Regions from separate parts of the Pantoea jilinensis genome, predicted to be linked through region 3. Evidence: riboswitches for the same ligand, from Rfam matches in the RefSeq annotation. Region 3 holds a riboswitch; each other region holds the start of a gene.
The links. Region 3 has a riboswitch for thiamine pyrophosphate ahead of tenA (TenA family protein). Riboswitches for the same ligand answer to the same signal wherever they lie in the genome.
Positions count from the first base shown of each region.

Region 1 (10,819 bases), on a different replicon from region 3:
GATTTTCAGGAGGGAGGAATAACATATATGGAATGTATATGAAAGGAGAGGGGAGAGTAGGGACAATGGCTTATTTTACTCTGACTAACAAATGCTATCATAGAGAACGCAGCAGAGCTGCAAAGGTCAACAGAAACGCACCAATCCCCCTCACAGCTGGGGCTGTTCGTTAGCTTGTACATTCCAGAGGGTAGTTGTTATTCACTGTTCCTGACTAACGTTCTGTTTCCCCCTGAGATCTCTTTAAATACTACCGCCGAAATTAATTTAATACTTTGTGCACGGTAGTGCGTGAGATAGAAAGCTCCTTACTAATAGCTAGATTATTCATTCCCCCTTCATATAGCTCACGTATACGTGTATGAAGAGCTTCATCAGGCTTAGGGCCAAACACTACGCCTCTCTCCTTAGCAGCCTTCTTGCCCTCATTGGTACGCTCTAATATACGCTTACGCTCAAACTCTCCTACAGCTGCAATCACTGTATATATAACACGTCCAATGTCAGAGTTAATATCTGTCTGCCCTAAGTCCATACACACTAAGCCCACGCCTTTTGCCTTCAGCTCATCAGCAATAGACAGAGCATCACGTGTATTACGTGCTAAGCGGTCTAGCTTCATCACAACAACAGTATCGCCTTCTTGCACATCAGCAAGCAGACGTACTAGCTCAGGCCTCTGTGCATTCTTACCAGAGATGTTTTCCTGATACACACGCTCACAGCCCAGCTCAGTGAGAGCAGCTACCTGTATCCCTGTGTTCTGCTCCTGTGTACTAACACGTGCATATCCGTATTTCATTTCACTCACTCCAGCCTGTTATCAAGATGTACATAGTGATTGAGTGTCCATAGTTTTACAAAACTGTGACATTCCCTTTCAGCGTAATCAATGCGGTCAGGCATCAGGACTCAGGCTTGTGCAAACAAGCCCCTTCCCGTAAGCTACTGATATACACAAGATGAAGTAAATAACATCTATACGACTCGGGGTGCCGCTTTCCACACGGAAAGGGCTGAGAAAAACCCGCTGACCTGAACTGGATAATGCCAGCGTAGGGAAGTCTGATGCCTGACCGCATTCGCCTTCTTGTTCGCCGGTTGGGAGCTACGATGACACATCAATCTCAACACCTTTCTGCCGCGCACTTCGCGCCCATCCTGCACACTTTCCGCCGTCAGTCACCGCTGGTGCACTGCATGACCAATGACGTGGTTCAGAACTTCACCGCCAATGTACTGCTGGCACTTAATGCCTCACCGGCGATGGTGATCGATCCGGAAGAAGCCGCAGAGTTCAGTGAATTGGCCGATGCGCTGCTGATTAATGTGGGCACGTTAACCCGCGAACGGCAGCAGGCGATGCAGGCTGCCATCACTGCCGCTAATCTGGCGGGCACACCCTGGACACTCGATCCGGTTGCGGTCGGCGCGCTGACGCTGCGCAGTGACTTCTGTCAGCAGTTATTGAGTCAGCAACCGGCGGTGATCCGCGGCAATGCATCAGAGATTCTGGCGCTGGCACAGCAGGCCAGTGGCGGGCGGGGCGTTGATACACTGCATCAGGCGGATGCGGCAATTGATGCAGCACAGCAACTCGCTGAGACCTGGAAAACGCTGGTGATCGTCACCGGTGAAGTGGACTACGCCACGGATGGTCAGCGGATCCTCGCCATAAGCGGTGGCAGCCCGTTAATGACACGGGTGGTGGGCACCGGCTGTGCACTCTCCGCCGTGGTAGCGGGCTTCAGCAGTCTGCCTGGTGATCGTCTAATGAATGTCGCTGCCGCCTGTCAGTTCATGGCTCTGGCGGGGGAAAAGGCAGCGGCGCAGGCTGCCGGGCCGGGCAGTTTTGCCACCGCGTTTATTGATGCCCTCTGGACGCTGGAGGTGGGCAATGAAGCGCATTAATGCCCTGACGATTGCCGGTACCGATCCCAGCGGCGGGGCAGGCATTCAGGCCGATCTGAAAACCTTCTCGGCTCTGGGCGCCTATGGCACCAGCGTCATAACCGCGCTGGTGGCACAAAACACGCAAGGCGTGCAGTCTGTTTACCGGATTGCACCTGAGTTTGTTGCCGCCCAGCTCGATTCGGTGCTGAGTGATGTGCGCATCGACAGCGCAAAAATTGGCATGCTGTCAGAAACGGCTATCGTAGAGCAGGTTGCTGCCCGGCTGAGAAAGGCAGATATCCCGTTTGTGGTACTGGATACCGTGATGGTCGCAAAAAGTGGCGATGCGCTGCTCTCGCCAGACGCCGTGGCCAGCGTACGTGAGCTGTTATTGCCGCAGGTCTCGTTGATCACACCGAATCTGCCGGAAGCGGCGGCGTTGCTCAACTGTGCTGTCGCCAGCGATGAGGCGGAGATGCGCGAGCAAGGACGGGCATTGCTGGCGCTGGGCTGTCAGGCTGTGCTGATGAAAGGCGGACATCTTACGGCGGCAGAGAGCCCGGACTGGCTGATCACGCATTCCACTGAGCAGCGATTCAGCACGTCTCGCGTCAACACCCGTCACACCCATGGCACCGGCTGCACGCTGTCGGCCGCCTTAGCCGCGTTGCGTCCGCGTCATGCTGACTGGGCAGAGACGATTGGGGAAGCCAAAAACTGGTTACAACAGGCGTTGTTAATGGCAGATACGCTGGAGGTCGGGAAGGGCATCGGGCCGGTTCACCATTTTCATCAATGGTGGTGACGGCGAAGACCCGCACCGGCCTGAAATTCAGGCGGTGCGGGTGATGAGCGATTAGGGTGCTTCAAACCAGGCGCTGTTACGCTCGGCAATGGGAGTGATTGAGAAGATCATCTCCTGCAGGTGGCGACGCATCGCCGCTTCGGCGGCATTGTCGTCATGGCCCTTGAGCGCGGCAAAAATCTCTTCATGCTGCTCAATCAGCTTTTCTGGCGGCGAGACTTCACTCAGCGTCAGAAAGCGCACGCGGTCCATTGCCGCTTTGATGTTCTCCACCGTCTCCCAGGCCAGCTTGCAGTCGATACTTTCAGCGATCAGGCGATGAAACTCATCGTCCAGCGTAAGAAAAGCCTGGCTGTCATGGCGCTCAGCAGCCATGCGCTGCAGCTGCAGGTTATGTTCCAGCGCCATCAGCGACGAATCGTCTATCTCCAGCGCCGCGCGACGAACCACCGAGACTTCCACCGCCTCACGGATAAAGCGACCATCTGCTACCCGCTTAGCGGAGATTTTGCGCACAAAAGTACCGCGCTGCGGCAATACCTGTACCAGTCCGGCTTCAGCCAGCTTGATGAACGCTTCGCGCACCGGCTGGCGTGAGACGTTGAAGCGCGCAGACACTTCCTTTTCAGAAAGTAGCGAGCCTGGCTGAATTGCGCAGGTGACAATATCTTTGCGCAGATACCGGTAAATCTGCTGATTTACCGGTTCGCTGGTCGTAATGGTATAGGCGATCGACATGCAGCAATATCCATATTACGGCTGGCAAAAGCCAGCGCGATGGGAAAGTGCCAGTCTAATCAGCGCGCTGCGTCTGCGCCAGCCCTTTTAGCTGCGGTTGAGAGACTGATGCACCGTCGCGCGCGCGCCCTGAGCGGCCAGTTTGTTATACCAGGCGGTCAGTCGGCCGACCACATCGGCATTCTGCGCCAGATCGTCGCCAAACACTTCGCGCATGGAGAGTAACGCCCGTACACGCGCTTCACCCTCTTCGCTGCTGGCGACGCATTCTGCCAGTTGCGCTTTCATCGGATCACGAATCTCAATCGGCTGACCCTTCTCATCAATGCCGCCGACATAGCGCATCCAGCCCGCCACGCCCAGCAACAGCAGGTCGCAGTCGCTGCCGCGCTGCAGGTGCCAGCGCAGGCTATCAAGCATGCGTTGTGGCAGCTTCTGGGTGCCGTCAGTGGCAATCTGTCCGGTGCGATGTTTAATCGCGCGGTTTTCATAACGGGCAATCAGCGAATCGGCGTATGCATTGAGATCCACGCCCTGAGTGCGCAGCGTCGGGGCTTGCTCATCCACCATCAGTGAACGGGCGGCGGCGCGGAAATGAGGATCGGCCATGCAGTCGCTGATGTACTCATAACCGGCCAGGAAGCCAAGATAGGCCAGGAAAGAGTGGCTGCCATTCAACATCCGCAGTTTCATCTCTTCATAGGGCAGGACATCGCTGACCAGCTCTGCGCCTGCTTTTTCCCACGCCGGACGACCATTAACGAAGTTATCTTCGATCACCCACTGGAAGAAGGGTTCCGCTTCAACCGCAACGGGATCGCTGCAACCCAGGCGCGCGTTCAGCGCGGCAAATGCCGCATCGGTCATGGCCGGAACAATGCGATCCACCATGGTGGAGGGGAAGGTGATGTGCTGCTGAATGTAGTCTGCCAGCGCCGGATCCTGATACTGTGCCAGCTGCACAATCACATTACGGATGACGTGACCATTTTCCGGCATGTTGTCGCAGGACATTACGCTGAACGCAGGCAGATCCTGCTTCCGCCGGCGGCGAATCGCGGCCAGAATCAGACCCGGCAGCGAGCGAGGCGAGTCTGGATTCTGCAGATCGTGCACGATGTCAGGATGATCGGGGTTTAAATTTCCACTGGCGGGCTGATGGCAATAGCCTTTCTCGGTGACGGTCATAGAGACAATGGCCACCTCTGGCTGACTCATTGCGTTGATCACCGCCTCAATCCCATCACTTTTGCCGTGCAGCGCCTGAGTAATCACGCCAATGACCCGGGTTTGCAGTGAGTCATCGGCCATCTCTGTCAGGGTATAGAGCAGATTTTGCTCACGCAGAGCCTGAATCAGATCGCCGCTGTTGAGGTTAACTTCGCAGTAGCCCCAGTCACTGCCCTGTTCAGCCAGCTTATCGCTGCAGAGTGCCTGATGCGCGCGGTGAAACGCACCAAAACCAATATGTACCATGCGAGTCTTTAAATTGCTGCGGTCGTAAGTGGGGCGCTGGACCTCAGCGGGCAGGCGATCAATCTGTAACATACTCCGTCCTTATGGCAAACGGGGCGCATGGCGCCCCGAAATCATCGTTCTGTTAGCGGAACAACACTCAGACCGAAACCGGTTTATCCTGGGATTTCGGACTGCGAATCACGAACAGCACCAGGAAAGCCCCCAGCGCGGCGACACAACCCGCCAGTACAAAGGCGCTATCGAATTTACCGGTGTGCTGGACAATAAAGCCGGTGACGATCGGCCCGATGATGCCGGAGAGGCTACCCACCAGATGGATAAAGCCGCTGATGCTGCCGATACGACTCTTGTGTACCACATCCTGAATAATCGCCCAGTAGATCGCGCCGGTGATATAGAGAAAGAAAATCGACACCGACATCATCATAACGGCGGGAACCACTTCTTTTATCGTACCCGCCAGTGCCACACAAATTGCGGCTGCCAGCAGTGAGACCACCAGCACAATTTTACGGGACAACAACAGTTTGCCTGTGATATTGAAGATTTTATCGGAGATCCAGCCACCCAGCGCCAGACCAACGAATCCGACTATCCACGGGATCATGGTGGTGATGCTCATGGATTTGATATCCAGGCCGTGCGCCTGCACCAGATAGGCCGGGAACCAGCTCAGGAAGAAGAACAGGATGTAGTTGTAGCAGAAGAAGGCAAACGCCGTGACCAGGATAATCGGCTGGCGCAGGTAGTAGCCAAACGGATGCGCCGTTTCAGCCAGGTCAACCTCATCATTCGGATTGGTGGCTTTCAGGCGATCAATCAGCAGACGCTCTTTTTCGGTGACAATTTTGCTTTTTGCCGGGTTATCAGCGGCAAAGAAGAGCCAGAACGCCATCCAGACCAGACCGATACAGCAGACGATCACAAACGCCGGACGCCATCCATAGGCCAGAGCAAGATAGCCAATGATCGGGCCGGCGACGGCGCCACCCAAAGGTGAGCCGGCACTCAGTAAGCCCATCGCTGTTGCGGCCTGTTTTTTCGGGAACCAGCCGTTAATGGCTTTGTTGGCTGAGGAGCAGATTGGGCCTTCCGCCATGCCGAATAGCACACGCAGAATCAGCAGCGACCAGAAGCCGGTCGCCAGTGCGGTCATGCCGCAGAAAATGGACCAGGCACCCACCGCCACGGCCAGCACGATTTTCGGGCCAAAGCGGTCAGTGGCGAGGCCGCCGACAAAGTTAAACAGGGCATAGCCGAAAAAGAAGCTGCCGAATATCATGCCGAACTGCTCAGCATTGATCGCCAGATCTTTCTCCACCAGCGGCACCGTCAGTGAGAGGGCAACACGATCGAGGTAGTTGATCATGTAAACCAGGAAGAGCAGCAAAACGAGGGTCCAGCGCAGATTCTTGAACATACAAACTCCGTGATCTGTTTTCTTTTTTAATCAGGCCGGCGGGTACGCACCGGCGAAGGAGACCTGGTGTTCAGCGGGAATTAACCCATTTGCAGGATCACTTTGCAGCAGGTGCGCGGATCTTTTTCGAACAGGGTCATCGCGCGTTCAATCTCCTGCAGCGGGAAGTAGTGCGTCACGAGTTTCTCTGGCTGGATCAAGCCTTTTTCCATCCACGCGATCACCTGTGGAAAGCGGTTGCTGTTGAGACGCGAGGTAAACAGCGACAGCTCTTTGCTGGTCAGGCTCTGCTGAGTAATGCTGCACGGTTCGCCGGAGAAGCCCAGCAGACCGATACGCGCGGCCGGTGAGGCGAGCGCGGCGGCTTCTGCCAGAATAGCGGGATGGCAGGCGGCGTCGATAATCAGCGTGGGCTGGACGCCCTCAAGCTGTGCTGCCAGTGGGATTTCGCTGTTATCGAACAGCTGATCGGCACCACTCTCTTCAGCCAGCGCCAGGCGTTCCGGCAGACGATCCACTACCATCACTTTTTTCACTTTATAGACGTTTTTCAGCACCTGAATCGCGGTAAGCCCCATTGGTCCGGCGCCATAAATCAGGGCGACATCGTCTGGCTGCGGCTTAAGAAACGCCGTGATGTTGGCTGCGATGGTAAAGGGCTCAACCAGGCTGGCAAGCTTGTCGGGGATGGCGTCCGGCAACTCCCAGGCATTTTTTGCCGGGGCCAGCGCATAGTCGCTGAAGCCGCCGTCGCGATGCACGCCAATCACCTGCAGTGTGGTACAGACATTGGGGCGGCCTACCGAGCAGGGATAGCAGCTGCCGCAGCTCACCACCGGATCGACCGCCACGCGCTGACCCAGTCGGGCCGCATCGACTCCCGCACCTACCGCATCAATCACACCAAAAAATTCATGGCCAATCACGCGCGGATATTTCGCGAACGGGTTATGGCCGTGCCAGATATGCACATCCGAACCGCAGATACTGGCATAGGCCACTTTGACCCGGACTTCACCTGCCGCCGGTTGTGGCAGTGGACGTTCAGCTATCACCAGTTCGCCTGGCTGTTCAATAACAACACTTTTCATGAGCTTCTCCTTACCAGTTCCACAGGGTGCCATCTTCAAGACGGGCGACCGGCAGATAGGCAGGTTCATAGGGATATTTCGCAGCCAGTTTCTCGTTGAACTCTATGCCAAGGCCCGGTTTGTCGCCGGGATGCATATAGCCCTGATCAAAGGTCCAGTTTGCGTCAAATAGCTCCATCATCTGTTCAGAGAAGCCCATGTACTCCTGCACGCCGAAGTTCGGCACCCAGAGGTCAAAGTGCAGTGCCGCCGCCATGCAAATCGGGGAGAGATCTGAAGGACCGTGGGAGCCGGTGCGCACCTGATAGAGCGAGGCAAAATCAGCGATACGTCGCATACCGGTAATGCCGCCCGCATGTGTGATGGTGGTGCGGATGTAGTCGATCAGCTGCTCTTCAATCAGCTGCTTACAATCCCAGATGCTGTTAAACACTTCGCCCACCGCAACCGGCGTGACGGTGTGCTGGCGGATCAGACGGAAGCATTCCTGGTTTTCGGCGGGTGTCGGATCTTCCATCCAGAACAGGCGATAATCTTCCACACTTTTACCAAAACGCGCGGCTTCAATTGGCGTCAGGCGATGGTGCATGTCATGCAGCAGATGCTCATCGAAACCAAATTTGTCGCGGATAGCCGCAAAGAGTTTCGGTGTGAAATCGAGGTATTTCTCGGTTGACCAGAACTGCTCTTCCGGCCAGTGACCTTTGGTTGCTGGCTCGTAAGCCAGGCCTTTGCCTTTTGCCATCCCGTAAGTGGTTTTCATGCCCGGCACGCCGCACTGGGCGCGAATCGCTTTGAAGCCCAGCTCTTTGTGTTTCGCGTAGTCATCCATCACTTCATCAATGGAATGGCCGGTGGTGTGGCAATAGACCATAACGCCAGTGCGTGAGGCACCACCCAGCAACTGGTAAAGCGGCATATTGGCAGCTTTACCTTTGATATCCCACAGTGCCATATCGACCGCAGAGATAGCGGACATGGTCACCGGACCGCGACGCCAGTAAGCGCCTTTGTAGAAGTATTGCCAGATATCTTCGATCTGATGGGCATCGCGGCCTATCAGCTGCGGACAGATGTGATCTTTCAGGTAGGAGGCGACCGGTAATTCACGGCCATTCAGCGTGGCGTCGCCAATGCCGGTCAGCCCCTGATCCGTGGTGATTTTTAGAGTGACAAAGTTTCTGCCTGCGCAGGTTACAAATACTTCCGCCTTAACAATTTTCATCCTGGTGCCTTTCAGTCAGCGTTCAATGATGAAAAAGTACGCACTTTAATACTACCATACAAGTTGGTCTGACAGAGTTGTGAACCCAGTCACAGAGTGTTTTCAGGGGTACCCAGGCGCGGCAAACAGGGGAATGAAAGAGGCGTTTTTTACAAACAGAGATTCAGACCGGCATTAAAAGGGGGCTTTCGCCCCCTGAATCAGGCTCAGGAAAGGAGTTCACACTGTGGTGGCAGGCGACAGCTTAATGCGCCCGCCATCACCTCAATCACGAATTCCCGTCCTGAAAGCGGCTCGCCATCAAGGTTAAAGGTCATTTCATGCGGAGAACGGATGGTCAGTGACTCCAGCTGTGCGGTGACGATGCCCGGATTGTCGTCGTCGCCCGTCAGCGAGTGCAACAGGGTCGGCAGCAGCTCCTGTGCGGTGACAATGCTGACGTCCAGCCGGCCATCGTTAATCAGGGCCGAAGGGCAGAGTCGCTGACCACCGCCCGCCTGACGTCCATTACCAATGCCAATGACCAGCGCATCACCCTGCCAGTTGAAATCGGGACCGCTGATCTCGCAGGTGTCAGGTTTCAGCGTATCCATGCGCATCAGGCCGTGAATAAAATAGGAAACACCGCCCAGTGCCGACTTCAGCTTTTCCGGGGTTTCCGTGGTGATACGGGTGCCAAATCCACCCGTCGCCATGTTAATGAAGTAGTGATCCTGGTTCACTCTGGCCAGGTCGATGGTGCTGGCTTTGCCCTGGATCGCCAGGCGCAATGCCGGTTCCATCTCTTCCGGGATGCCCACGCTGGTGGCAAAATCATTGGCCGTTCCCAGCGGCAGGATGCCCAGCACCGGGCGATGATCGGCATTCGATGCCGCCAGCGCCGTCGCGATTTCGTTGATGGTGCCATCGCCACCACCTGCGACCACCGTCTCCGCCTGCAGCGCAATCGCCTCTTTGACGTACCTGTCGCCATCACCTTTTTCAAAAGTGACACGCACCGCAATATCGAAGCCTTCTTCACGAAGGGCAGTAATGGCTTCGCGCAGATCATCATTGCCCGCGCCTTTCCCATTCAGAATGAGTAGCGTTAGCGGTTTATTATCCATTTTGCGTTCCTTGGAGATCTACAGAGTAAGAAGGGGAATTTATAACATAGCTGCCAGCAGTAAATAATTGGCGAAAGAGAGAAAAAAGAAAACCCGCACGGGGGAGCCGGGCGGGTAAATGAGGTGGTTCCAGGTAAATCTGCCGTTTGTTGTTACTCATTAGCAGCAGGCAGGACTATAAAGCAGCGCTGAACAGGGGTCTGTGATCCTGTTCTGATTTCCTCAAAATGTTTCCGTTGGTAAACGATTATGTGGATCCCGGGTATCTTCACCATGATCGAAGTTGCGCAGCAGCAGTGCAAAACGCAGATCGACTTCCTGCGGCACCCGCAACCAGACACGATGGCCATCGCCCGGCGCAACCTCTGTGGGTTCGCCGCGCGCGTTCTGCAGCGCATCAAGCTGACAATTCAGGTTTCCTTCGGGCGTCATGATCTCCACGCTGTCGTGCAGCATAAACTTGTTCTTCACCGCCACTTCAGCCCACTCATTCCGACGCTCGCCGGTAAATTCGCCGACAAATTGCTGGCGATCGGACACGGAAAAACCCTGCTGATAATTCTGATAACTGTCATGAGTGTGGCGGCGCAGGAAGCCTTCGGTATAGCCGCGATGGGCCAGGCCTTCCAGCGTTAACAGCAGTGACGGATCAAACGGCTTCCCGGCAGCGGCATCATCAATCGCCCGGCGATACACCTGGGCGGTGCGGGCGCAGTAGTAATAGGACTTGGTACGCCCCTCGATTTTCAGCGAATGAACGCCCATCTCGCTGAGCCGTTCAACATGCGCGACCGCGCGCAGATCCCGCGAGTTCATGATATAGGTGCCATGCTCATCTTCGAATGCGCTCATCACTTCGCCAGGTTTCATCTTCTCTTCCAGCAGAAACACCTTGTCGGTAGGCTGACCGATGCCCAGCACCGGCGTGACATCCTGCACTGCGACAGGCGTGTGAATACCGACGATATTCCCCACCTCATCCTGCTGACCTTCCTGCACTTTATATTCCCAGCGGCAGGCATTGGTGCAGGTGCCCTGATTCGGGTCGCGCTTGTTCATATA
Region 1 covers NZ_CP077746.1:1,379,084-1,389,902, forward strand. The annotation lists gene KTJ90_RS06430 (recombinase family protein) at 263-802, opposite strand; TPP riboswitch at 979-1,079, shown strand; gene thiM (hydroxyethylthiazole kinase) at 1,114-1,911, shown strand; gene thiD (bifunctional hydroxymethylpyrimidine kinase/phosphomethylpyrimidine kinase) at 1,898-2,698, shown strand; gene KTJ90_RS06445 (GntR family transcriptional regulator) at 2,750-3,436, opposite strand; gene KTJ90_RS06450 (mannitol dehydrogenase family protein) at 3,524-4,984, opposite strand; gene KTJ90_RS06455 (MFS transporter) at 5,052-6,335, opposite strand; gene KTJ90_RS06460 (Zn-dependent oxidoreductase) at 6,416-7,426, opposite strand; gene manD (D-galactonate dehydratase family protein) at 7,437-8,651, opposite strand; gene yegS (lipid kinase YegS) at 8,858-9,757, opposite strand; gene trhP (prephenate-dependent tRNA uridine(34) hydroxylase TrhP) at 9,980-10,819, opposite strand, start outside.
Region 1: it holds a riboswitch for thiamine pyrophosphate, as region 3 does, so the genes downstream of both, thiM (hydroxyethylthiazole kinase) here and tenA (TenA family protein) in region 3, are expected to answer to the same signal.

Region 2 (10,819 bases), on a different replicon from region 3:
TTCTCCTGTGAAGATGGCGGCCGTACCCCGATTGATGACCTGTGCCGTATGGTGGAAGCCACGATTAACGCCGGTGCGACCACCATCAACATCCCGGATACCGTTGGTTACACCCTGCCAGGCGAATATGCGCACATTATCAGTGAACTGATGAACCGCGTTCCTAACATCGATAAAGCGATTATCTCTGTGCATACCCACGATGACCTGGGTATGGCATCCGGTAATGCCCTGGCTGCTGTCCAGGCAGGCGCGCGTCAGGTTGAGGGAACGATGAATGGCCTGGGAGAACGTGCTGGTAACTGTGCGCTGGAAGAGGTGATCATGGCGATTAAAACCCGCCAGCAGATCATGAACGTACACACCAATATCAATCATCAGGAAATTTACCGTACCAGCCAGATGGTCAGCCAGATCTGCAACATGCCGATCCCAGCGAATAAAGCCGTGGTCGGCTCCAATGCTTTCGCCCACTCTTCCGGTATTCATCAGGATGGCGTGCTGAAGAATCGCGAGAACTACGAAATCCTGACACCGGAATCGATCGGCTTACATAAAATTCAGCTCAATCTGACTTCTCGTTCCGGCCGTGCGGCGGTAAAACATCGTATGGAAGAGATGGGCTATGCCGAGCAGGATTACAATCTGGATACGCTGTATGACGCTTTCCTGAAGCTGGCCGACAAAAAGGGGCAGGTTTTCGATTACGACCTGGAAGCGCTGGCCTTCATCAACAAACAGAATGAAGAGCCGGAGCATTTCCAGCTGCACGAATTTAACGTCCAGACCGGTTCCAGCATGACTGCCACAGCCTCGGTTAATCTGGGTTGCGGCGATGTTGCTAAATCTGATGCGGCTACCGGTAACGGCCCGGTTGACGCGGTTTACCAGGCGATTAACCGCATTACCCAGTTTGACGCTGAGCTGGTTAACTACAAACTGACCGCTAAAGGCCACGGCGAGAATGCGCTGGGCCAGGTCGATATTGTCGTAAGCTACAACGGCCGCAAATTCCACGGAATTGGTCTGGCGACCGATATTGTGGAGTCCTCCGCTAAAGCGATGGTCAACGCCCTGAACAATATCTGGCGTGCCCGTCAGGTTGAACAAGAATTGCAGCGCAAATTTAAAGACCAGAAGGAAACCGTATAACCATGTCCAGTTCATCTCATATCGCAGTTTTACCCGGTGATGGTATCGGCCCGGAAGTGATGGCGCAGGCGATGAAGGTGCTTGATGCCATTCGTCAGCGCTTTGATATGCAGATCACTACTCAGGAATATGCGGTCGGCGGCATCGCTATCGATCAGCATGGAGAGCCTCTGCCACCGGCAACGGTTGCAGGCTGCGAGCAGGCCGACGCGATCCTGTTTGGTTCCGTTGGCGGTCCGAAGTGGGAGCACTTACCGCCCGCATCACAGCCGGAGCGCGGTGCGCTACTGCCGCTGCGCAAACATTTTAAGCTGTTCAGTAACCTGCGTCCGGCGGCGCTCTACAGCGGTCTGGAAGCATTTTGCCCGTTGCGCGCCGACATCGCAGCTAAAGGCTTCGACATTCTGTGCGTGCGTGAACTGACTGGCGGCATCTATTTTGGTCAGCCAAAAGGACGTGAAGGCAGCGGCCCGGAAGAACGTGCTTTTGATACCGAGGTCTATCACCGTTTCGAAATCGAGCGCATTGCCCGTATCGCGTTTGAATCGGCGCGCAAACGTCGCAACAAAGTCACCTCGGTTGATAAAGCTAACGTGCTGCAGACCTCGGTGATGTGGCGCGAAATCGTCAACGAAGTGGCTAAAGAGTACCCGGACGTGCAACTGAGCCACATCTACATCGACAACGCGACCATGCAATTGATCAAAGACCCGTCGCAGTTTGACGTGCTGCTCTGCTCCAACCTGTTTGGTGACATTCTGTCTGATGAGTGCGCCATGATCACCGGCTCGATGGGTATGCTGCCGTCAGCCAGCCTGAATGAAGCGGGCTTTGGCCTGTTCGAACCGGCGGGGGGGTCAGCGCAGGATATCGCCGGTCAGAATATTGCTAACCCGGTCGCCCAGATTCTGTCGCTGTCATTGCTGCTGCGTTACAGCCTGAATGCCGATGCGGCAGCCGACAGTATCGAACGCGCCATCAGTCGTGCACTGGAACAGGGCTACCGCACCAAAGATTTAGCCGGTGATGGCCCAGCGGTCAGCACAGATGAGATGGGCAGCATCATTGCCCGCTTTATCGCCGAGGAAAAATAAAAAAATGAAAACCTTATACCAGAAGTTATTTGATGCACATGTCGTCCATGAAACGCCAGAAGAAACCCCATTACTCTACATTGATCGCCATCTGATCCATGAAGTGACCTCGCCCCAGGCCTTTGATGGTCTGCGTGCGCACGGACGTAAAGTCCGTCAGCCGGGCAAAACCTTTGCCACCATGGATCACAACGTCTCCACGCAGACCAAAGACATTAATGCGTCAGGCGAGATGGCGCGTATTCAGATGCAGGAGCTGATGAAGAACTGCGCAGAGTTTGGCGTACAGCTCTATGACCTGAATCACCCGTTCCAGGGCATCGTCCACGTTATCGGCCCTGAGCAGGGTATGACGCTGCCGGGAATGACCATTGTCTGCGGCGACTCGCACACGGCGACGCACGGCGCCTTTGGCTCGCTGGCCTTTGGTATCGGCACCTCTGAGGTGGAACATGTGTTTGCAACGCAGACCCTGAAACAGGGTCGGGCGAAAACCATGAAGATTGAAGTGCTGGGCCAGGCATCCACCGGCATTACAGCAAAAGATATCGTGCTGGCGATCATCGGTAAAACCGGCAGCGCAGGCGGCACCGGCTATGTCGTGGAGTTCTGCGGCCCTGCGATTCAGGCGCTGAGCATGGAAGGTCGTATGACGCTGTGCAATATGGCGATTGAGATGGGGGCAAAAGCGGGCCTGGTGGCACCGGATGAGACCACTTTCAACTATCTGAAAGGTCGTCAGTTCTCGCCTCAGGGTGAGAAATGGGAGCAGGCAGTGGAATACTGGCGCACCCTGAAGTCTGACGCAGGCGCGAAGTATGATGCGGTGGTCACGCTGCATGCCGAAGAGATCGCACCGCAGGTCACCTGGGGCACCAACCCGGGTCAGGTGATTGCCGTTGATCAGGTGATCCCGAATCCGGCCTCGTTCGCCGATCCGGTTGAGCGCGCCTCAGCGGAAAAAGCGCTGGCCTACATGAACCTGCAACCGGGCATCAGACTGACCGATGTTGCGATTGATAAAGTGTTTATCGGCTCCTGCACCAACTCACGCATTGAAGATCTGCGTGCCGCCGCCGCCATTGCTAAAGGCCGTAAAGTCGCGCCTGGCGTGGTTGCCATGGTGGTGCCAGGTTCCGGCCCGGTAAAAGCGCAGGCTGAAGCGGAAGGTCTGGATAAAATCTTCCTGGAAGCGGGCTTTGAATGGCGTCTGCCAGGCTGCTCAATGTGTCTGGCGATGAACAATGATCGTCTGAATCCGGGCGAGCGTTGCGCATCGACCAGCAACCGTAACTTTGAAGGCCGTCAGGGCCGTGGTGGACGTACCCATCTGGTCAGCCCGGCGATGGCCGCGGCGGCTGCCGTGACCGGCCACTTTGCCGACATCCGTGAACTGACGACAGGAGCTTAAGTCATGGCGAATAAATTTACTCAGCATACCGGTATTGTTGCGCCGCTGGATGCCGCAAACGTCGACACGGACGCAATCATTCCTAAGCAGTTTTTGCAGAAGGTAACCCGCACCGGTTTCGGTCAGCACCTGTTCCATGACTGGCGCTTTGAAGATGACGCCGGTACGGTGCCGACGCCCGGTTTTGTGCTGAACAAGCCGGAGTTCAAAGGCACCAGCATTCTGCTGGCACGCGAGAACTTTGGCTGCGGCTCCTCACGTGAGCATGCCCCCTGGGCATTGACCGATTTCGGTTTTCACGTGGTGATTGCGCCGAGCTTCGCGGATATCTTTTATGGCAACAGCTTCAATAACCAGCTGCTGCCGGTGAAATTAAGCGAAGAGGAAGTGGATGAGCTGTTCAGACTGGTTGCAGCCCAGCCAGGCATCAGCTTCACAGTCGATCTGGAAGCACAGACGGTGACGGCAGGCGACAAAGTCTATTCGTTTGAACTCGATAGCTTCCGTCGCCACTGCATGATTAATGGCCTCGACAGCATCGGCCTGACGCTGCAGCATGAAGCGTCGATTTCGCAGTATGAGCAGAATCAGCCCGCCTTCCTGCGCTGATTGCGTTAAAGCAGGGCGACATCCCGTCGCCCTTCTTCTTTATACGTCGCGCACCCGCGCCGACATCACCAGCGCCGCTATCGCCAGCCCGAATGCCAGCCAGTAAACCGCCTCATGCCCAAGCCGCTCACTCAGTGTTCCCTGAATCACCCCAGCCAGAATCATGCCCGTTGAGATCGAATTGGTGAACATGGTGGTCGCCGCACCGGGTCGTCCTGGCATCAGATCCTGGAACCACAGCATCCCTATGCCAGCAATAATCCCGACAAACACCGCATTAAACAGCTGTAACACCATCAGCGAGGTGCGGGAGTTGAACAGCACCAGCCCCAGATAAAACAGGACGCCCGCAGCCACCGCGATCAGCATTAACCGCCGCTTGCCGATGCGACGCGCGTAATGGCCCGCCAGCAGCATCACCGGGATTTCCAGCCCGGCCGCCGTTCCCATCAGCAGACCGGCCAGTTTCTCCGGCAGACCCAGCGTTGTGCTGATATAGAGCGGCATATCAATGATATACATCGTGTTGCAGGTCCACATCGCCACCGAGGCGAGGAACAGCAAACGCACATCGCGATCGCGCCAGCCGCTCAACGGCAGCCCGCCGCTTTGCATCAGTGGCTGCGAACGTGGCACCGACGGCAGGGTAAACCAGACCAGAAGAATACACAGCAGAAACAGCACCGCGGCCACCATAAACAGCGTCACAAAGCCGTAGTTCAGCGCCAGCGCGAACGATAACGGCGGCCCAATCACCCACGCCAGCGACAGCTGCGCACGCATCACAGAACTGAACATCACTGCTTCACGCGCCGACTGATCGGCATACTCTCGTGCCAGCGCAAACAGCTGCGGCATAGAAACACTGGCCAGCGCTGACAGCAGTACACCCAGTGTCATCAGAGTCAGATAGTCGCGGGTAAAGGCAAACAGTAGCGCATTCACCAGCGCCATCAGGCAGCAGAAAAGAATGATATGACGACGATCGCCGACGCTGTCTGAGCGCTTTGCCACCAGCATACTCACTACGATACCGGCCACCGCATTAATGGTGAAAAACAGCCCGACCCAGAAGGGCCGCGCCTGTACCTCGCGCGTCAGAAACAGGCTGAGCGTCGGTGCCTGCAGAGCACCCGCGATGCCCAGCATGAACGAGGCGACCATAAAAGCGAGGTAAACCGGGTTGATGCGGCGCTGCCGCGATAACAGCGATTTCATTCGAAATCCCTTACAGAACAAACAGAGGGGAAAAAAGAAGGGTAGACGATACCGCGCAACATGAAAAAAGCCAGCAGAGATCATCTGCTGGCGGTGTAAATGCACCCTACTCAGAAAAGCACTCCGCTGAACAGCGAAGTGAGGGTCGAACGCCATTCACTGCTGAATGCCTCCCGCTCTTCCCATAGCGTAAAGTTTGCTCTTAAAATGGGGCAGGAAAAACAGAGCGCTTTTCACAGGGAGTTCCCCTTTTATGTCCTCATCACGTCTGAAGCAGCAGTTCATCCGCCTGTGGCAGAGCTGTCAGGGCCAGACGCAGGAGATTACGCTCAGCGAACTGGCTGATCTGCTGCACTGCTCGCGCCGCCATATGCGCAATCTGCTCAACCGGATGCAGGCCGCAGGCTGGCTGACCTGGCAGGCTGAAGCCGGACGCGGCAAGCGATCGCAGCTTATCTTCTGCTACACGGGCCTGGCCCTGCAGCAGCAGCGTGCCGAGGATTTGCTGGAACAGGATCGCATCGATCAGCTGGTCCAGCTGGTAGGCGATAAAAACCAGGTGCGGCAGATGATCAGCGCGCACCTGGGGCGCAGTTTCCGGCAGGGCAAGCATATCCTGCGGGTGCTCTACTATCGTCCGCTGCTCAACCTTTTGCCCGGCTCGCCGCTGCGGCGCTCGGAAACCCACATTGCCCGACAGATTTTCAACGGTCTGACGCGGATAAATGAGGAAAACGGGGAAATCGAACCCGATATTGCGCACCACTGGCAGCAGACGTCTCCACTTCACTGGCGCTTCTTCCTGCGTCCGGCGATTCGCTTCCATCACGGCAGAGAACTGGAGATGGAGGATGTGCTCGCCACGCTGGAGCGTCAGCGCCCCCATCCGCTCTTTTCCCATATTGCGCAAATCGACTCACCTGCCCCCTGGACGCTGGATATCCGTTTAAGCCAGCCCGACGAGGGCTTGCCCTGGCTGCTGGGCAGCGTCAGTGCGATGATCCTGCCGCGCGAATGGCCGACGCTGCACGACTTTGCTCGCCAGCCAGTTGGCACCGGTCCTTACCGGGTGATCCGCAATCAGGAGAGCCAGCTGAAGATCGAAGCGTTTGATGACTACTTCGGTTTTCGCGCGCTGATTGATGATGTCTCTATCTGGGTACTGCCCGACATCAGCGATGAGCTGGTCTATGCGGGTGTCCGTCTGCAGGGCGACAGCACCGATGAAGTTCAGGAGGAGAGCCGCCTTGAAGAAGGCTGCTACTATCTTTTGTTCGACCAGCGTTCAGAGCAGGGTCGAAACGAAGCGGTCCGGCGCTGGGTCAGCTACCTGTTTAACCCCATCGCCCTGCTCAATCACGCTGGTGTCGGCTATCAGCGCTACTGGTTTCCGGCGTATGGTCTGCTGCCACGCTGGCATCATCGCCGTGACCTGACGCCAGTAGAAAAACCGCCCGACTTAACCCATCTGACGCTGACCTGGTACAGCCAGCACGTGGAGCATGAAGGCATCGCGAATGCGCTACGTCCGCTGCTGGCAGAGCATGGCGTCACGCTGGAGACCCGTGAGATCAGCTACGAAAGCTGGTATCAGGGCGAAACGGAGAGTGATATCTGGTTGGGAAGCGTGAACTTTACCCTGCCGCTGAATTATTCGCTGTTCGCACAGCTTTATGAGATCCCGCTGCTGCATCACTGCCTTGCTATCGACTGGCACGGCGATGCGGCCCGCTGGCGCGAGAAAGCGCTGCCGCTGGCCGAATGGAGCAAACAGCTGGTCGACGAAGCCGGCCTGCATCCGCTGTTTCATCACTGGCTGTTGCTTGAAGGGCAGCGCAGTATGCGCGGCGTCCGGATGAATACGCTGGGCTGGTTTGATTTTAAATCGGCCTGGTTCGCCCCACCCGCGCTGTGACGCTTTCGCCCCGGCGCTGAAATGACTAGAATGTGACGTTCTCAACGGGGTGCGGCCTGCCACAAGCAAGCCGCTGAGAGAGACCCGTCGAACCTGATTCGGTTAATACCGACGTAGGGATTTGAGAGGCCTCTGTGCTCAGATCCTTTGCGACTCATCCCCTATTCTCCTGAAGGAGCGCAAAGTGTTAAACAAAGTTCTGCCGGTGCTGCTGTTACTCTCCGCCCCCGTTCTGGCGGCTAAGCCGGTTCTCACGGTCTACACCTACGACTCCTTCTCCGCCGACTGGGGCCCTGGCCCGGCGGTTAAAAAAGCCTTTGAAGCACAGTGCGACTGCGAGCTGAAATTCGTCACGCTGGAAGATGGCGTGTCGCTGCTGAACCGCGTGCGGATGGAAGGCAAAAACAGTAAAGCCGATGTGGTGCTGGGGCTGGATAACAATCTGGTGCAGGCCGCGCAGAAAACAGGTCTGTTTGCCGAAAGTCAGGTCGACACATCGACATTAAAACTGCCCGATGGCTGGCACAACACCACCTTCGTGCCGTTCGATTATGGCTACTTCGCGTTTGTCTATGACAAAACCCGGCTGAAAAATCCGCCAAAAAGCCTGAAAGAGCTGGTCGACAGCCCGGAGAAGTGGCGGGTGATCTACGAAGATCCCCGAACCAGCACGCCCGGCTTAGGTCTGCTGCTCTGGATGCAGAAAGTCTATGGCGATCAGGCTCCGCAGGCGTGGCAAAAGCTGGCGCAGAAAACCGTGACGGTCACCAAAGGCTGGAGTGAAGCCTATGGCCTGTTCCTCAAGGGCGAAGGCGATCTGGTGCTGAGCTACACCACCTCTCCGGCTTACCACATCATCGAAGAGAAGAAAGAGAATTACGCCGCTGCACCCTTTGCAGAGGGTCATTATCTGCAGGTCGAAGTTGCCGCGCAGCTAGCCAGCAGCAAACAGCCGGCGCTGGCACAGCAGTTTATGAAGTTTATGGTCTCACCTGACTTCCAGCGCACCATCCCCACCGGCAACTGGATGTATCCGGTGATTGATACGCCGCTGCCAGCAGGTTTCGCGGCGCTCAACGTGCCTTCCACCGCTCTGCAGTTCTCACCGGAAGAGGTGGCCAGCCAGCGTTCAGGCTGGATTAGCCAGTGGCAACGCGCCGTCAGCCGCTGATGCCGCGCTGGCTGATTCCCGGTTCGCTCGCCACGATATTGCTGACCATCGTGGCATTTATGGCGTTCGGTGCACTCTGGAGCGCCGCACCGGACACGGACTTACGTAGCGTGCTGCAGGATGACTACCTGCATCACGTTATCGCGTTCTCTTTCGGTCAGGCTCTGCTCTCCGCCCTGCTGTCACTGCTGCCTGCGGTGCCGCTGGCGCGGGCGCTCTATCGACGCCGTTTTCCGGGTCGTCTGTTGCTGCTGCGCCTGTGCGCCATGACGCTGGTGCTGCCGGTGCTGGTCGCGGTGTTCGGTCTGCTGACCGTCTATGGTCGCAATGGCTGGCTGGCGCAGTTGTGCCAGCTGGCAGGGATGGGTTATCACTTCTCCCCGTATGGTCTGCCAGGCATCTTGCTGGCGCACGTCTTCTTTAACCTGCCGCTGGCGACCCGCCTGATGCTGCAGGCGCTGGAGAGTATTCCGGCGGAACAGCGTCAGCTGGCGGCACAGCTCGACCTGCGCGGCTGGCATCATTTTCGTCTGCTGGAGTGGCCATGGCTGCGGCGTCAGCTGTTGCCGACCGGTGCGCTGATCTTCATGCTCTGTTTCGCCAGCTTTGCCACCGTACTGTCACTCGGCGGCGGTCCGCAGGCCACTACCATTGAGCTGGCGATCTTCCAGGCGCTGAGTTATGACTACGATCCCGGACGCGCAGCGCTACTGGCGCTCATCCAGCTCGGCTGCTGTCTGACGCTTGTGCTGCTCAGCCAGCGTTTCAGCAAGGCGATTCCCGCCGGAACCAGTCAGCTGAACGGCTGGCGTGATCCGCAGGATTCGCGTGGAGCACAGCTGATGGATGCGCTGCTGATTCTGCTGGCGCTGATGCTGCTGCTGCCCCCGCTGGCGGCGGTCATCGTCGATGGTCTGCACGGCGGACTGCGTGGCGCGCTGGCGCAGCCTGCACTGTGGCAGGCCACCTTGACGTCATTGCGTATCGCCATCGGTGCCGGTCTGATCTGTGTGGTGCTGACCATGATGCTGCTGTGGAGCAGTCGGGAACTGCGTCTGCGCCAGCGTCCGGCGGCGGCACAGTTGATCGACACCAGCGGCATGCTGATTCTGGCGATGCCAGGCATTGTGCTCGCCACCGGCTTTTTCCTGCTGTTCAATGCCACTATTGGCCTGCCTGATTCGGCAGAAGGGCTGGTGATCTTTACCAATGCGCTGATCGCCATTCCCTATGCGCTGAAAGTACTGGAAAACCCGATGCGGGATGTCGCAGAGCGTTACGGCAGGCTCTGCGATTCGCTGGATATCCACGGCTGGAACCGGCTGCGGCTGATCGAGCTGCGGGCGCTGAAACGTCCGCTTGCCCAGGCGCTGGCCTTTGCCTGCGTACTGTCGATTGGTGATTTCGGCGTGGTGGCACTGTTTGGCAACGCTGACTTCCGCACACTGCCGTTCTACCTTTATCAGCAGATTGGTGCCTATCGCGGCGCAGATGGCGCGGTCACCGCCCTGCTATTACTGCTGCTCTGCTTATTGCTGTTCACGCTAATGGAAAAATTACCAGGCCGCCATGCTGACTCTTGATAACCTCACTTACCTTTATCAGCATCTGCCGATGCGCTTCAGCCTCAAGGCCACACGTGGCGAGCGCATCGCCATTCTCGGCCCCAGCGGAGCCGGGAAGAGCACCCTGCTGAGCCTGATTGCCGGTTTCCTGCCGGTGAAACAGGGCACCCTGATGATTGACGGGCAGGATCACACCCACAGCGTGCCAGCCAGACGACCGGTTTCGATGCTGTTTCAGGAGAACAATCTGTTTCCGCACCTCAGCGTACAGCAGAACATGGCGCTGGGGCTGCATCCGGGATTAAAACTCAGCGCTGAGCAGCGTCAGCAACTGGCTGCACTGGCCGATCAGGTGGGATTAGGCGATCTGCTAAACCGTTTGCCGGGCGAGCTGTCGGGCGGACAGCGACAGCGTGTGGCGCTGGCGCGCTGTCTGCTGCGTGATCGTCCGGTGCTGCTGCTGGATGAGCCTTTTTCTGCACTGGATCCCGCGTTGCGCGGCGAGATGCTGCAACTGGTGCGTTCAGTGTGCGAAGCGCGCAGCATTACACTGCTGATGGTGTCGCACAGTCTGGAAGATGCCCGGCAGATTGCGCCGCGCAGCGTAGTGATTGTGGATGGACGGGTTTACTGGGATGGCGAGACCCGACAGCTGCTGTCGGGTGACACGCGGGAGGCCGAGGT
Region 2 covers NZ_CP077746.1:3,385,512-3,396,330, forward strand. The annotation lists gene leuA (2-isopropylmalate synthase) at 1-1,152, shown strand, start outside; gene leuB (3-isopropylmalate dehydrogenase) at 1,155-2,246, shown strand; gene leuC (3-isopropylmalate dehydratase large subunit) at 2,251-3,657, shown strand; gene leuD (3-isopropylmalate dehydratase small subunit) at 3,661-4,266, shown strand; gene KTJ90_RS16035 (MFS transporter) at 4,306-5,484, opposite strand; gene sgrR (HTH-type transcriptional regulator SgrR) at 5,738-7,399, shown strand; TPP riboswitch at 7,435-7,537, shown strand; gene thiB (thiamine ABC transporter substrate binding subunit) at 7,584-8,570, shown strand; gene thiP (thiamine/thiamine pyrophosphate ABC transporter permease ThiP) at 8,546-10,153, shown strand; gene thiQ (thiamine ABC transporter ATP-binding protein ThiQ) at 10,140-10,819, shown strand, end outside.
Region 2: it holds a riboswitch for thiamine pyrophosphate, as region 3 does, so the genes downstream of both, thiB (thiamine ABC transporter substrate binding subunit) here and tenA (TenA family protein) in region 3, are expected to answer to the same signal.

Region 3 (10,819 bases):
GTACTGTCAGATTGAGCCGTTATTTATCTGATAATTGGGCGTTAATTGAGCATTTGTAAGCTAAATTATTTCGATTTTTGCGCCTGCATAAGAGAGGTTTCAGTGCATAACGAGCAAAACGGCAGCGACGTAAAACGTCTTAGTGCAATTAAGGCACTTTTGTCGCCAGATGAAGCACGGGACAAAGTGCTGGAGAGATTTGTTAATCTCGCCAGCCAGGTGCTGGGTATTTCAGGCAGTTTCATTTCGATTGTTGACGACCACAATCAGTATATTAAAGCCTCACGTAACTTTGATCTTAAGCAATCGACCCGCGATGAGTCTCTCTGCCGCCATGTTATTGATGGTGAAGGGCACCTGGTCGTGTATGACACTTTACTGGATGAGCGCTTTGTTACTCACCCGTTTGTTAAAGGCGACCCGCATATTCGCTTTTATGCCGGCGTTTCGCTGCAGAACCTCGACGGTGCCGTGCTGGGCACACTCTGTGTAACTGATACGCAGCCACATCCCTTTGCGGATGACAAACTCGTCACGCTGCGCTCACTGGCTACGCTGGTTTCCTCTTTTCTGGATGCCTGGAATAACGCGGGTTTTGCCGACGTTATTACGCATCTGCCGAATCGTCCCCGCCTGATTCGTGATATTCATCAGCTAACCCTGACCGCGCCTCATAGCCGTTTTCGCCTGATTCTTATCGACTGTCTCGATATCATTCGCGCTTATGAACTTACGCGCGCGGTAGGCGTTGCGCCGATGGAAAAACTCCTGAAGCAGATGGCGCAGGATGTCGCAAACCGGCTCAATCTGCCGGAGAATGAAACACTCTATTCGTTTGCACCTGGCCGTTTCGCCATCGTTCAGCCCTATTCGGATCGGTTTACAGCACACAATATGCCCGACCTGTTTAAAGGCATGAAGGCCGACCTGGCGGAAAATATTACGCTCGATCTGAATGTCTTTACTGGCGAAACAGAGTTTGTTCCGGGCCAGATGAATGCGAATGAAACCATACGTCAGGCCGTGAGCGCGCTGCATGAGGCCATTGATGAAAACATCAATGCAATGTCGTTTGACGAGAGTTACGACTCGCGGCGCACCGATGATTTTATGATCATGAACGATCTGGCTCAGGCGCTGAATAAAGATGAAGAGCTCTATCTGGCCTGGCAGCCTAAAGTGTGCCTCAGAACTGGTAAGACGGTCGGGCTGGAGGCGCTGATTCGCTGGAATCATCCTGAGCGAGGTGAGCTCTTTCCATCCGAATTTATTCCGTTAGCGGGTAAAACCAACCTGATTTCCGATCTGACCAACTGGGTTATCGATCACACCGTTGAACAACTGGCGCGCTGGAATCGCGAATATGATCTGATTCCGGTCTCAATCAACGTCAGTGAGCGCGATTTCGCCAGGCCCGATTTTGCCGATGAGCTGGTGGCTAAACTCGCGGCCGCTCAGTTGCCTAACGCTATCCTGGGCATTGAGTGTCTGGAGAATGAACTGATCACCAAAAGTGATGTGGCGATAAAAGGGCTGGAAGCGCTGAAATCTCACGGTTTTGTGATCTCACTGGATGATTTCGGCACCGGTTACAGCAACATTAGCTATTTGCAGGATATCCCGCTGGATGTGATTAAAATTGACCGGTCACTGATCTCGCGTATGGGTGAGGATGACGCATCGAAAATCATCGTCAGATGCATTATCCAGATGCTGAAAGAGCTGAATTATACCGTGCTGGCTGAAGGCGTCGAAACGGAAGCGACGCTGGGATTACTGAAAACCTACGGTTGCGATCAGATTCAGGGTTACTTCTTCTCAAAACCTCTGCCCGCCAGTGACATTGAACACTGGTTGTTTCAGAAGTCTCATTAATAACCTGCCCGCAGCGCTCGCTGCGGGCGCTTATCACTCACTGCCGATAGCGTAGCGCTGAACCGGCGTGATGCCTTTAATCAGCTTGTTATCAAACAGAAATTGCTCATAAGCCTGATAGCGTGCACGATCCAGTTTTGCCGGATCGGCGGCGAACAGCGGCAGCGTGGCACGCCATGCCTGATGGTTTAGCGGTGTATTCAGCTCAGGATGCTCGCGGGCAAAGATCAGCCAGTTCTCCTCAGGATGCGCCTGCAGCTCCGCATTTCCCTTCTTCAATGCCCGCAGAAACTTCTGAATCTTCTCCGAGTGCGCCTCGTCACGGTTGGCGACGATAATCAGCTCGTCATAAGCGGGAACACCATAATCCTCGACGTTAAGCACCACGGGTTCTTTGCCGGCAAGTTTCAACTCCAGCGCTTCAATATTGCGATAGCCGCCGATAACCGCATCTACCTGGCCGGTCATCAGGGCACTGGTGAGCTGAAAATTAACGTTAATCAATTTGACCTGATCGGCTTTGACGCCGTCATGGGCCAGCATGGTCGCCAGCGTCGCCTGTTCAATACCACTCACTGAATAGCCGATGCGTTTACCTTTTAAATCCGCCGGTTTTTTTACCGTTTTGTCTAACGTCATCAGTGTGTTCAGTGGCGTGTCAATCAACGTGCCGACCCGCATCAGTGGCAATCCCTGATCGGCGAAGAAATGCAGCTGAGGCTGATAGGTAATGGCTAAGTCCGCCTGCTTTGCCGCGACCAGACGTGGCGGCAGGGCCGGATCGGAAGGCGGCACGATATTTACCTCCAGTCCTTCAGCGGCAAACGCGCCGGTCTGCTGCGCCACCATAATTGGCGCGTGATCGGGATTGATATACCAGTCGAGTACCAGCGTCAGTTTTTCCATCGCCTGAACCTGAGTGGTTAAGGTGGCGCTGAAGAGCAGGGTTAACAGGGGCAGTTTAGTCATGGGATTTCTCATTTTAAGGGTCATCAAATTGTCTCAGGAGCCCAGCTAATCAGGCGGCGCAGCAGGCGATCGATAGTCAGCCACAGGGCGAGGGTCATCAGCACCAGAATGAACAGGGCAGCGAAACAGAGGTCGCTCTGCATCCGGGCATTGGCATTCAGCATCACGAAACCCAGCCCTTCCGCTGAGCCGACCCATTCGCCGATAATTGCCCCTATCGGCGCGACGGCCGCCGCCATCCGTAACCCTGAACCCAGCGCAGGCAGCGCCGCTGGCAGCCTGACATGGCGCAGTTGTGCTGAAGGGGAAGCGCCCATAGTGCGAGCCAGGTCAAGGTAGCCGGGCGTAACGCGGCGCAGGCCATCAAAAAAGCTGGAGGTTACCGGGAAGAAGATCACCAGCACGGCCATCGCGACTTTGGCGCTCATGCCAAAGCCAAACCAGAGAACCAGCAGCGGAGCCAGCGCAAATACCGGAATCGCCTGGCTGGTGATCACCAGCGGCATCATCCAGCGCTGTAACCACGGTGAATAGGTCATGCCAAGCGCCAGCACACCACCCAGCAGCACGCCGAGCGCCATGCCGCTGAGGATCTCGGTCAGGGTAATCAGAGTGTGATAGCTGAGATAGTCAGCGTTCTGCCACAGCGCAATAGCGACTGCAGCGGGCGAGGGCAGCAGAAAGGCGGGAATGCAGGTCAGCGTGGCCAGCCACCATGCTGCAATCAGACCGGCAAACAGCGTAATTCCACGACGCAAACGGACGAAACGTGTGCTCATCTGGCTATTCCGCTTAGCTGTTTCAACAGTGCGGCCTGACTTCGTATTAAGCCGGCGTCATCGGCTGCCCTTGGCGGCAGGCCCTGTAGTGGTGGAGAGGCTTCGATTCCCGCCGCACCGATCACCAGCAGGTGATGACTGAGACGACAGGCTTCGGCGGCATCGTGGGTGATCAGCAGCACCGTGTGACCGACCAGCACCTCCGCCGCCAGCATCTGAATCTCATGACGGGTCAATGCATCCAGCGCGGAGAATGGCTCATCCATTAACACAACAGGCTGACGCGTGTAGAGAGTGCGGGCCAGCGCAGCGCGCTGACGCATCCCGCCGGAGAGTATAGCGGGGCGCGCGCGGGCGCTCTGGCTCAGCCCAACCCTTGCCAGCAGATACTGCGCCCAGTCGCGATCGGCTTTCTCGCCTTTCAGCCGACTGGCCAGGCAGACATTTTGCTCAATCGTCAGCCACGGATAGAGCAAATCCTGTTGCCCCATCCAGGCGATGCGTCCGGTCAGCGGAAGGCCATCGCTGCCGCTAATCTGTCCCGAACTGGGTGGCGTAAGACCGGCAATGACACGCATCAGGCTGCTTTTGCCTGCACCGCTGGCACCCAGTAACGCCGTAAATTTACCCCCGGCGATCTCCAGATCAAGCTGACTGAAAAGTTGTTGCTGACCCAGCGTAAGGCTGAGCTGGCGAACTGAAATACCTGGCGGTGTGGCATTGCACAGCTGGCTCATGGTCTGACCCGAAGATAGGCAGCGTGATCTATCCCCATCTGCCAGAATGCCGCTTCCAGCCGGGTCGCAGTGGTGAAAATCTCCGCCAGCCGATCAAAACGTTGTTCTCCGGCGCGCTGCTGAGCCAGCGTTTCAAAAAGTATCAGTGACGAGCCTACCCCGGCCAGATAGGCTTCATCGCCGTAATTTTCAATCCATTCGGCGTAAGGGTTGCCCTCAATGCGCGTCGCAGGATCATCCAGCAAAGTCAGGCCGATTTCAGCGTAACCGGCAACACAGGGCATCAGCGCCGTTATGAGCTCCAGTGCATCGCCGGTGTGACCGGCATCCAGCACATAACGGGTGTAATTGAGCGTTTCCGCTGCTTCGGGTTCACGTGCCATTGTTGCCTCGCTGATGCCCCATTGCTGGCAGTAAGCGAGGTGCAGCGGCAGTTCACCGATAATCGCGTTAAGTGATGCCGTAGCGCGTCGTAGAGCGTCAGGCTCAGAGAGTTTGCTGATCAGCAGACCCCAGGCACGGGCGAAGTGGAGCAGGAAGAGATAATCCTGGGTGAGATAGTGACGGAAGGCGGCAGGAGGCAGCGTACCCTGACCGAGTTGCTGCACAAAATCGTGCCTTACATAGGCGTGCCATTGCGTGCCCGCCTGCTGGCGCAGACGACCATAGAAACCGGTCTCGAAAAGCGGATGTGACATGGGATCTCCATTAAAAGGGAGATCCGGGCATACGGTCTGGAACAGGGGATAGTGCAGGAAATGTGACAGAAAATCTGCCGACCCGTCCCTTCGCTGGCATGACCCAGATCAGGTTCAAAGGGTTCGGCTTTCGCCATCTCAGCCCATGACAGGACACCCCTCGGAGACATTCGTTATACGATAATTAGTGCCTGAGTACAACGCATGCGTCAGTGTTATGCTCAGGCACGTCTGCTAAGCAACAGTACATTCAGATGTGCTTTTTAAGTGACAGTGTCACTCAAGATCTGCGCCATTACTGGCAATCACTTTCTTATACCACCAGAATGATTTTTTTCGCGTACGCGCCAGCGTGCCGTTACCCAGATCGTCGCGGTCTACGTAGACGAAACCGTAGCGCTTGCTCATTTCGCCGGTCGAGGCGGCAACCAGATCGATACAGCCCCAGCTGGTATAACCCATCACCGGCACGCCATCTTCAATGGCGTCGCCCATCGCGCGGATATGTTCACGCAGATAGCTGATGCGGTAATCGTCATTAATCTCGCCATTCGCGTCGACTTCATCGCGTGCGCCCAGGCCATTCTCCACCAGGAAGAGAGGCTTCTGATAGCGGTCATACATCATGTTCATCGTGATACGTAACCCCAGCGGATCGATGCCCCAGCCCCAGTCACTGCGTGGCACATGGGGATTAGTCAGGGATTTCACCACGTTGGCGGCGCTACTGTTCTGCTCGTTCATCTCTGCCGACGCGCAGCGTGAGGCGTAGTAACTGAATGAGACAAAATCGACGCTGTTTTTCAGAATGTCGGCATCACCGTCAGCGATCTCCAGCGTCACACCTTTTTCACGGAACACGCGGGCAGCGTAAGCCGGATAGGCACCGCGCGCCTGTACATCTATAAAAAAGAGGTTTTCGCGGTCTTTCTCCAGTGCAGCCCAGACATCTTCCGGTTTGCTCGACCAGGGATAGAAATTGCCGCCGGCCAGCATGCAGCCGACCTGATTGACCGGATTCACTTCATGCGCGATTCGCGTAACCAGCGCGCTGGCAACCAGTTCATGATGTGCCGCCTGATATTTTACCTGGTCTCTATTCTCGCCGGGTTCAAAGACCAGGCCAGCCCCGGAAAACGGACTGTGCAGCAGGATATTGATCTCGTTGAAGGTCAGCCAGTATTTCACCAGTCCATCAAACGCCTCGAAACAGCTTCGTGCGTAACGGGCAAAAAAATCGACCATTTTGCGATTGCGCCATGAGCCATATTCCGTGACCAGATGCATCGGGACATCAAAATGGCAAAGCGTGACCAGCGGTTCGATATTGTATTTCCGGCACTCTTCGAAGACCGCACGATAAAACGCAATGCCTTCCGGATTAGGCGTCAGTTCGTCACCGTTAGGATAGAGCCGGCTCCAGGCAATTGAGGTGCGGAACACGCTGAACCCCATTTCGGCCATCAGCGCAATATCTTCCGGATAGCGGTGATAGAAATCGATAGCGTCATGACTGGGGTAGAACTCGTCGTCACGCAGGGCAAAACGTTTTTCCAGACCCAGTTTAACCGGCATCCGGTTTGGGCCATGGGGGATCATATCGACGGTGGTTAAGCCCTTTCCGCCCTCACGAAAACCACCTTCACTCTGGTTAGCGGCCAGCGCGCCGCCCCATAAAAACCCTTGCGGGAACCTTGAATCAGACATGCAATCCTCTTTTTTGGGTCAGCCTGACCCTTTTCCTAATGGCTATTGATCGCGTTAGCGCGTTCGGTAGCAGGCGCAGGTTGCGCAGCGCTTTCGGGTTCTGTCTCAGGAATATCCTCGAAGCCTAACAGTAGCGTCAGCACGAATGACAACACCACCGAGAGCACCATGACCGCACCGACCCAGACAATACTCATGGGATTGGTGGGATCGAAGAACTGTACGCTGGTAAAGAGGCCGGGTGAGGCCATAGAGTGGCTGGCCAGCCCGCCAATGCCCGCAACCGCGCCACAGATAAAACCACTGATCAGACAGGCGATCAGTGGGCGTTTCAGGCGCACTGCAACGCCATACAGCGCCGGTTCTGAAATCCCTGCGATAATGGCTGATGCCGCTGCCGCCAGTGCGGTCTGGCGCAGTTCACGGTTTTTAGTGCGGAACGCCACCGCCAGCGACGATCCGCCCAGCGACAGATTGGCGCCGATCTCTGACGGCATCACCATGCCTTCTTTGCCGGTTTCGGCAATGGTCTGGATAATGGTTGGTGTGAAAACCCGGTGCATACCGGTCATCACCAGCAGCGGCCAGATAGCGCCCATAATCGCAACAGAAAGCCAGCCAAGATAACCATGCACGGTGTAGACCAGCGCGGAGATGCCGCTGCCGATCCAGATACCAATCGGGCCAATCAGCACAATCGCAATGGGTGCTGCAATCAGCACAATCAGCATCGGTTTCAGGAAGTTTTTAGTGACCGCAGGGGTGATGCGATCCACGCCTCGCTCAATGTGTGACAGGATCCACGTCATCACCAGCGCCGGGATCACCGTATAGGTATATTTCACCGCGGTGACCGGAATGAAAGCGAACTCGACCGGCTGGCCCTGCGCCGCTTTTGCCATCAGCTCAACAAAATTGGGATGGACCAGAACGCCGGCAATGGCAATCGCCAGCGACATATTAGTTTTGAACTTCAGCGCCGCTGAGGCGGCAACCATGATCGGCAGGAAGAAGAATGCCCCGTCGCCAATGACGTTGAGGATCACCAGCGTTGATGAACCTTTTTCAAACACGCCCGCCATATCAAGAATCATCGCCAGCAGTTTCACCATGGACCCACCAATAATGGCTGGGATCAATGGCGACATGGTGCCCACCAGCGCATCCAGAATGCCTGCGCCAATACTTCTCAGGGTAATTTTGCGTTTCACCGGCACAGTCGAAGCTGCGCCGGGCGATCCCAGTTCCAGCACCGCCTGGTAAGCCTGCGATACGTTATTCCCGATGATCACCTGGTACTGGGTATCGTTGTGTACCACGCCCATGACACCTGTGATGGCTTTAAGACGTGGATAGTCGACCTGTGTTTGATCCTTCAGGACAAAACGCAGGCGGGTCATGCAGTGAGTGACGGCTTCGATATTGGTGAGGCCGCCAAGCGCATCGACAATGGCGCGTGACACCTCGGCATAGTTCATGGGCATGATCGCTCTTCTCTGTAGGGTAAATCGGTCAAAATTTTTATGTTTTTAATGCCTGCAAGCAGACAAATAGGAAACCGGTTTCACAAAATCATGAAGGTCTTTACGTTCGGCGACAAGAGTATAAATCGGGCAGATTTCTATTTTGTGAAGTGCATCACCTGCTAAATTTGATGATGTGCGTATACATACCGGGTAAATATTTCCAATATTGAGAGGCTTAGGTAAACTGCAGGACGACGTAGCAAAGGAGCATCACAATGACAACGATTCAGGAAGTAGCAATTAAGGCGGGCGTTTCAAAAGCGACAGTGTCACGTGTGCTCTCCGGTAATGGCTACGTCGGACAGGAAAAACGTGAAAGGGTGTTGAAGGCGATTGCAGAAACCGGGTATCGGCCTAATTTGCTGGCCCGCAATCTGGCGACAAAAACGTCTCAGACAATCGGACTGGTCATCACCAACACGCTTTACAGCGGCAGCTACTTTACTGAGTTAATGGCCCACTCCGCACGCATGATGGAGCAGCAGGGCCGTCAGCTGATTCTGGCGGACGGCAAGCACACCGCCAGGCAGGAAGAGGCGGCCATTCAGTTTCTGCTCGATCTGCGCTGTGACGGCATCATCATCTATCCGCGCTTCCTCAGCATTGACGCGCTGGATGCGATTATCTCCAGCCACAAACAGCCCATTCTGGTTATTAACCGGCGGCTGCGCGTCAACCACAGCTACTGCATTTACAGCGATCAGCACGCCAGCAGTGCCACGGCCGTGGGCTATCTGCTGAACCAGGGACACCGCGATATCGCATTTATTACCGGTTCGCAGGATTCCCCGACCGGCGTTGAGCGCCTTAACGGTTATCGTTCTGCGCTGGCGGCAAAGGGCCTTAACGCTGACGACCGCCATATTGTGGCGGGTAAATGGACGGCGCAGAGCGGTATGGCAGCCGTCGACACGCTCCTTGAGCGCAACGTGTCATTTACTGCGCTGGTGGCGAGTAATGATGAGATGGCGATTGGTGCAATCAAACGCCTGACCGAGTGCAACATTGCAGTGCCCGATCAGGTCTCGGTAATAGGCTTTGATGATATCCCGCTGGCACCCTATATCACGCCGTCATTATCGAGTATGAAGCTACCGGTCACAGAAATGATCGACGAGACGATCAACCGCCTGGTAACCATGCTGGACGGGGGTGACTGGCAGACTCAGGCGCCTTTCACGGCCAGCCTGATGATGCGGGACTCCGTGACTAAAGGCCCCTGGTCGGCTTAACCTGTCGCGATCTGTATCACCTCGATCCCCTGTTCGCTGAGTTGCACGACCGTCGCGGAATCCAGTGTCTCATCAGTAATTACATGCCCGACCTGAAAGCCGGATGAGAGCGGATAGGGGTGAATCTGACCAAATTTAGACGCGTCAGTCAGCGCATAGCTTTCAGCGCCTTTCGCCAGCACTGCATCTACCACATCACAGCGCAGCATATTGCGGCCGGTGAAACCCGTCTCCGGATGCCAGCCATCCACACCAACAAACGCTTTGTGAAAATGGACCTGCTGAATGGAATAACGCGTCAGCGGACCCACAACGGATTCACTGCTTTTCTGCAATAATCCGCCAAGCACAATCACTTCACAGGCAGCCTCACGCAGAAGCTGGGCAATATAGTGGCTGACGGTAATCAGCGTAAGGTCCGCACGATCGGCCAGCGCCCGCGCCAGCAGCGCATTGGTACTGCCCCCTTCGATGAAAACCGACTCACCCGCCTGCACCAGGCTGGCCGCATGTCGTGCCAGCGCCTGCTTGGTAGAATAACGGGTATTCATGCGGGTGCCGACGTTATCGCTATCCAGTGCCAGCGCAGAGCCATGAACCCGGCGAAGCAGCCGATCACGTTCCAGCAGTGTCAGATCCTGGCGCACCGTCACTTCCGAAACTCCGGTATGCTGCGCCAGTTCACTGACAGTTACGCTGCCCCTGTCATTAACTAATTGAATGATCTGATGATGTCGCGGGTTCATAATCGCGCTTCGCCGTTAAATAAAAGAGGCAGTGTAACAGGGATTATCCCGCGCCGGTGCGCGACGCGGGGTTGCGTCAGGCTAAATTCAGAGACCGTCGGCCATGGAGGTTGAGATCTTCCGGCATGAAACGTTGCTCCCATTCTGCTTCATAGTCTTCAGGCGGGAAATCGGCCGGTGAACGTCCCTGCTCCAGCGCCTCTGCAACACGACAGGCATAAGCGCGGTTTTTCTCACACATCGGTGCTGCGGGGATATACATCACGTTGCCCCAGCCTTGTTGGTTCTCAACCGGTGCAACAGCGTGAATCAAATCACAGTGCCACCACACGGAATCACCCGCCTCAAGAGCCGGTATTGAACAGAGCCCGGCAATCAGGTGCGGATGCCACTGTTCATTCACGGGCAATACCCGACCCGGCGCCACACCGCACAACTCATCTTCAGGCACATCCGAAAGCAGCGGACGCAGCAAAACGTAAGCCATCGCCTGCGGCACCGGCACCACATGCAACAGGCCCTGGCCGGGGATCATATCGGAGAGCGCGGT
Region 3 covers NZ_CP077748.1:106,247-117,065, forward strand. The annotation lists gene KTJ90_RS19975 (sensor domain-containing phosphodiesterase) at 103-1,875, shown strand; gene KTJ90_RS19980 (ABC transporter substrate-binding protein) at 1,909-2,844, opposite strand; gene KTJ90_RS19985 (ABC transporter permease) at 2,868-3,623, opposite strand; gene KTJ90_RS19990 (ABC transporter ATP-binding protein) at 3,620-4,360, opposite strand; gene tenA (TenA family protein) at 4,357-5,058, opposite strand; TPP riboswitch at 5,127-5,229, opposite strand; gene KTJ90_RS20000 (6-phospho-beta-glucosidase) at 5,335-6,765, opposite strand; gene ascF (PTS cellobiose/arbutin/salicin transporter subunit IIBC) at 6,801-8,249, opposite strand; gene KTJ90_RS20010 (LacI family DNA-binding transcriptional regulator) at 8,507-9,523, shown strand; gene KTJ90_RS20015 (DeoR/GlpR family DNA-binding transcription regulator) at 9,520-10,269, opposite strand; gene KTJ90_RS20020 (DUF1479 domain-containing protein) at 10,346-10,819, opposite strand, start outside.